DNA from 2 places in the Lentilactobacillus buchneri genome. Region 2 is predicted to be linked to the other one. Evidence: predicted binding sites of a transcription regulator. Region 2 holds the regulator's gene; the other holds the start of a gene.
The links. Region 2 encodes Rex, which represses fermentation and respiration genes when NADH is low (regulators of the CRP and FNR family bind a similar motif). Its sites were predicted from a motif close to TTGTGAANTANTTCACAA; they were not measured.
Positions count from the first base shown of each region.

Region 1: the regulator Rex is predicted to act here: its motif matches at 1,535-1,552, upstream of KE627_RS06845 (glycerol dehydrogenase).

Region 1 is NZ_CP073066.1:1,429,769-1,432,948, forward strand. It holds gene KE627_RS06840 (NADP-dependent oxidoreductase) at 1-292, shown strand, start outside; gene KE627_RS06845 (glycerol dehydrogenase) at 412-1,512, opposite strand; gene KE627_RS06850 (QueT transporter family protein) at 1,640-2,158, opposite strand; gene KE627_RS06855 (NCS2 family permease) at 2,322-3,180, opposite strand, start outside.
Region 2 is NZ_CP073066.1:212,585-215,764, reverse strand. It holds gene KE627_RS01130 (ABC-F family ATP-binding cassette domain-containing protein) at 1-1,073, opposite strand, end outside; gene KE627_RS01125 (redox-sensing transcriptional repressor Rex) at 1,261-1,893, shown strand; gene groES (co-chaperone GroES) at 2,120-2,404, shown strand; gene groL (chaperonin GroEL) at 2,498-3,180, shown strand, end outside.

The DNA of each region.
Region 1 (3,180 bases), 1.2 Mb from region 2:
TGCCGATAGTGACAGCGATGCCCGGATTGTGAAAGAAAATGGCATCATCACAACGGTTGGCGGGGATGAGCCGTTATCCAATAAGCAGTTCCAGTTCAAGCCGATTATGCCGACAAAGGCAATTTCGGATGCCGAAGCTTTGACCGCACTGTTGAAATTGATGGCAGAGAAGAAGCTCTCAATTCGAATTGGTTATGAACTGCCATTTACCGTCGCCGGTGTCATCCAAGGACACGAGTTATTGAGCAAAAAGCATGACGGCCGCATTATTGTGACGACTGAGACAAAATAAATCGATCTTAATATTGGCTCATCTGGGCCATTTAAACAAAGACAGCGGCTATTCCGAGAATGGGATAGCCGCTGTCTTTGCGTACATTATAAGTTCAAAAATCGGGTTGAACCAACTGGTTATTGATTCTGAAAGTCTTTACTATACTCGTCGACTGCCTTGATGGCCGCGAAGACGTCTTCCGGCGTAATGTCGGTTGGCATGCATTTCATCGTGTCGTTCTCATCGCAAGCTTGGGTAGCTACCTTCATCAGGTCCTCATCTGAAGCCGACTCTAAATGCAAATTGGCCAGAGTGGTCGGCAAGCCAAGTTTGAGGTCAAATTTCAGGAATTTCTCGAACCGGGCGTGATCACTGCCGTCTAAAATCAATTCGACCAATGTGCCATATGCCACCTTCTCACCATGGGTGAGGTGATGGATGTCGCCGGTCAAAGCGGTGAAGCCGTTGTGAATGGCGTGAGCAGCTGCCAGGCCGCCGCTTTCGAAGCCCAAACCACTGAGAAGGGTGTTGGCCTCAACGATGTGGTCCAAAGCTGGCGTGGCGACGTGGGCCTTGTTAGCGGCAATCGCTAGGTCGGCGTATTCAAACAAATTATCCTCACAGGCTTGGCCAATCGCGCCGGCAACGATGGTTTGCTTGGCGCCCAACATGTTATCGGCATTGGCAGCACGAACGTCGGTGGCTTCAACGTTTGTGGCCAACGCATCGGCGATTCCGGAAATCAGTAGGTGAACCGGACCGCCAGCGATGACCTTGGTGTCGAGGAGGACAATTTCGGGATTCTTCTTGTAAAAGCGGTAATGGTCGAACGCCCCATCATCGGTATAGATAACTGACAATCGTGAGCAGGGGGCATCTGTTGACGCGATGGTTGGGGCGATCATCGCAGCAATGTCGAGGTTGTCGGCAATTGCCTTGGCTGAGTCGGCAGTCTTCCCACCGCCTAAACCAATGATGATCTGGTCTTGGTTGGATTTACCAATCTCAGTCACCCGATTAATTTCGGATTCGGAAGCCTCACCCTCGAACTGGGCAAGGGTGACGTCGAAGCCATTATTTTGAAGATAATCGTTAAAGTCGTTACCAACAATTTTTAACACTGTCGGATCAGACAGCAAGAGAACTTTTTTGCCATACTTTTCAATATATCCGGCGCTCTTGAACAGCTCGCCGGGACCTTGGATATAGGTGTTGGGACTTGCAAATAATTCTGTCATGATGGAACCTCCTAAATAAAAATTGTGATTATATTCACAACTATATTTTAAGATATTTTGGACAGGAGGTAAACGATTCGGTTATCTAAAAAACCGCAACCAGAATTTCTGATTGCGGTTTTCATATTTACTTATTCAAATCATATCTCAAACTGATGATGTAAACCAACACAGCACCAATCGTCATAGTCACAAACTCACCGATGGCAGTGGTCAGATATGCACCCCAGAAGGTCGGCCAAAAGGCGGTGTTTCCGAGATAAGCAATTTCTGCAGCCACGATGAACATGTAAAAGGTTCCGATCAAAACGGATGCAACCAGCTTCAATGGCAGTGACTTGATGAACCGGGTGACGATGTTGATGGTCAACAGCGCAATCAGCGTTTCACCAGTTCCGACAACCATATCCAGTGGTCCGAGTGACGACATCATATTCGAAATGAAGCATCCCAGCGTGATCGCCACAACGTAACGCTTATTGAAGACAGCAAGGTTATTCAAACCTTCTGAAAAGCGGAATTGAATTGGGCCAAAACTCAAGGCTGCAAAGACCATCGTGATCACGATGTAGAGTGCAGATACAACAGCGGCTTTCGTGAGGTCACGAACGTTGCTGATGCCAAACAAATTAGTCTTAGAATTCATAACAAATTCCTTCCTTGTTAAATATTCAGTTGTTAAACAACCTTTATACCTTACCGCTTTTGGGGTGTGAGGTCAAAATGGGTTTGGCCCGAAGAGTTGAATTTGGCGCAAGAGAATATGTTTGTCAGATTCTTTAAGTGTTTCTTTCAGACCTTGTCGCGCTCTAATTGTTGAGTATCCAAAGGAAGATCACAAACACAACTGCCAATCCATACATCATGGCGCTGACTTCTTTGCCACGACGAGCGGCGATCATCGTGATTGGGTAGGTAATAAATCCAAGGGCAATCCCATCGGCGATACTGTAGGTTAATGGCATGCCGACAAGTGTGATGAATGCTGGGGCGGCAATTTCAAATTGTTCCCAGTGAACACTCTTCAGTGCTTGAGCCATCAAAATACCAACGATAATCAAGGCTGGTGCCGTTACTTGGCTGGTGATAACGGTCAATAATGGTGAGAAGAAAGTACCTAAAATGAACAGAATTCCCACGATGACGGCAGTAAATCCAGTTCGACCACCAACGGCGATTCCGGCTGAAGATTCAACGAATGCGCCCATTGGGGAAGTTCCCAGAACAGATCCAACTAACATGGTTGAAGAATCAGCAATTAATGCGTGACCGATTCGAGGAATTTTGTTATTCTTGATAAATCCGGCTTGTTCAGCCAAGCCAACCAACGTACCGGCGGTATCAAAGAAGGTTACCAGCAGGAACGTTAAGACGACCACGACTAACTGAACCGAGTTGATATCACCAATGTGTGACAAGGCAACACCAAAAGTTGGTTTTAAGCTGGGAATCGAAGAAACCCATTGATGTGGTAATGGAATCAACCCGGTCACCATTCCAAGAATGGCATTTAATACCATTCCGATGAAGATGGCACCTGGAATCCGCATGCTCATCAAAACGACGGTGATTAACAGACCGAAGATCGTCAGCCAAGTTGTCCCGACGTGTAACGATCCTAGGCTCACCAAGGTGTCTTTGTTGGCAGTGACCAAGCCACCGTCGCTC
Region 2 (3,180 bases):
ATCGCTTGGTGACGTTTAACGTCCAGATTAACCGGCTCACAAAGAACCGTGCTGTAGCCAACCGCTGCGTTGGTAACATTCAGGACGTTATTGCCGCTTTTGGATTTTGGTGAAAATGAGAAGCGGGCAGTTTTTGAATCAGCCGTCGGTTTTTGCAGCTTATCCATTTTTTCGAGTTGTTTTCGGCGGGCCTGCGCCTGTTTGGTGGTCGATGCTCGAACGATATTTTTGTCAACGAAGGTCTGCAGTTTTTGAATCTTAGCCTGCTGCTTGTCATATTCTTTCCATTCTTGTTCAATCAACTGGTCTTTTTTCTTGGTGTAGTCCGTGTAATTACCAGTGAAGTGGTGGAGGGTACCTTGTGACATCTCGTAAACCTCAGTGACAATTCTGTCTAGGAAGTAACGGTCATGTGAAATGATCAGAAGGGCACCACTATAGTTTTGAATATAACCTTCCAGCCAAGTGATCGTTTCCACATCCAAATGGTTGGTTGGTTCATCTAATATTAATAATTCGGGCTTTTCCAGTAACAATTTGGCCAAGGCAAGTTGAGTCTTCTGGCCGCCTGACAATTCATTAATTGGCCGATCGTAGTCAGCTTCCCCGAATCCAAATCCGTGGAGAACACCACGAATTTCAGCGTCGTACCCATAACCATTGTGCTGTTCAAAGTCGGCACGGATATTGTCATATTGTGAGGAAATCGTTTCATATTCTTCGGTGTTGGCGTCAACGCCCAAAGAACCCATTTGTTTTTCCAGAGCGTGAAGCTTTGCTTCCTGCTCTTTTAGACTGGCAAAGACCGATGCCATTTCAGCATAAATGCTTTTGTCTGAATTGAGTCCGGTATCCTGGGCCAAATAGCCAATCGACAGATTCTTTTTAGTGCTGATTTGGCCGCCGTCGACAGATTGTTCGCCGATGATCATTTTAACCAGTGTCGACTTGCCGGCACCGTTACGGCCAACCAGTGCGACACGGCTTTTTTCTTGAATGGCCAAATTAACTTTTGAGAAAATAGTTTCGCCATTGAATCGTTTGGTTAGATCTTGTGCTTGTAAGATTATCAAGTGTTTGGCCACCTTTCATTTTGTAACTACCAACAATCAATTTTATCATAATTTACACGATTTCAGGAATTATTTGTAAGTAATATTTGAAATATATTTCACAAGATGTCATCTTATGGTAGAATGAGATGTAAATAGGAATTCACAAAGTTCTTTTAACTAAAATGACAAATAGGAGGAAATTTTCTTGACAGCTGAAAATATTCCACGCGCAACCGCTAAACGATTGCCGATATATTACCGATACTTAAATATTTTACACGATACAGGAAAGCAACGAATTTCATCAACGGAATTGGCCGAGGCGGTGCAGGTGGATTCAGCAACCATTCGTCGTGACTTTTCCTATTTTGGTGCTTTGGGCAAGCGGGGTTATGGATACGATGTTGATAACCTGCTTTCGTTTTTCAAAACGATCTTGAATCAAGAGCATCTGACCAACGTGGCTTTGATCGGAGTCGGCAATTTGGGCCATGCGCTCTTGAACTTTAATTTTCACAAAGACGGCAACGTTCGAATCTCTGCTGCTTTTGATACCGACGACAAGATTGTGAACACAATTGAAGACGGTGTTCCTGTCTACCCGATTGAGGAACTTTCACATCAACTGCATGATCAACAGATCAAAGTCATCATTTTGACCGTGCCCTCAAAAGTCGCTCAGTCCATCGCGGACGATGCTGTCGCCGGCGGGGTAAAGGGTGTCTTGAACTTTACGCCAATTCGGCTTCAGGTTCCTGAAGATGTCCTGGTTCAAAATGTTGACTTAACTAATGAATTGCAAACTTTGATTTATTTCATCGAAAACTTTGGCAAGTAAAATATCGAACAAATTAATGAAGAAAAGACCGGTGATCCTGAAAACGCCGGTCTTTTCTTATGCGCTCATTTACCGTCGGCAAGGCAATCTGCAGATAAATTCACCAAGAAATGCGCAGAAATCCTTGCAATTGGTCTGAAAAAATAATATATTATACACAGTGATTAGCACTTTTATCATGTGAGTGCTAATGTTGCTAAAAATTGTTGCAAACGGAGGGACTAACGTGTTAAAACCATTAGGAGATCGCGTAATTATCGAAACTGAAAAAGAAGAAGAAAAGTCGGTTGGCGGTATCGTTCTTGCTGACAATGCAAAAAAGAAGCCGCAAGCCGGTACAGTTGTTGCCGTGGGTGATGGCCGTGTACTTGATAATGGTACCAAGGTTGCACCTGTTGTAAAAAAGGGCGACAAGGTTATGTTTGATAAGTACGCCGGAACCGAGATTGAGGATAACGATCAAACTTATCTCGTTCTTCATGAAAAAGACATCGTCGCAATTGTCGAATAATTATATTTTAACAAGATAATTGCTAATAAGTGAATCATTTGAATCATTCAATGAATCAATAATCAAAAATATTTTTTTGAGGTGAAATTTGAAATGGCTAAACAAGTAAAGTTTTCTGAAGATGCCCGTAGCGCAATGCTCAAGGGTGTTGATAAATTAGCAGATACGGTTAAGGCAACGATTGGACCTAAAGGCCGCAACGTTGTTTTGGAACAAAGTGCCGGTACACCGACAATTACCAATGATGGTGTTACCATCGCCAAATCAATTGAATTACCGGATCATTTTGAAAACATGGGTGCCAAATTGGTTTCTGAAGTTGCTTCAAAGACCAATGACGTTGCTGGTGACGGAACAACCACTGCCACAGTTTTAACTCAAGCAATTGTCAATGAAGGTATGAAGAACGTCACTGCCGGTGCCAACCCAGTTGGAATTCGTCGTGGTATTGAAAAGGCTACTAAAGCCGCTGTTGATGCCCTTCACAAAATGTCGCATGATGTTAAGACCAAAGATGATATTGCTCAAATTGCTTCAATTTCATCTGCCAACACCGAAGTTGGTAAATTGATTGCCGATGCAATGGAAAAAGTTGGTCATGATGGTGTTATTACCATTGAAGAGTCACGTGGTGTTGATACCAGCTTGGACGTCGTTGAAGGAATGCAATTTGATCGCGGCTACATGTCACAATACATGGTTACCGACAATGACAAGATGGAAGCCAACTTGGACAATCCTTACATTTTGGTAACTGATAAGAAGATCACCAACAT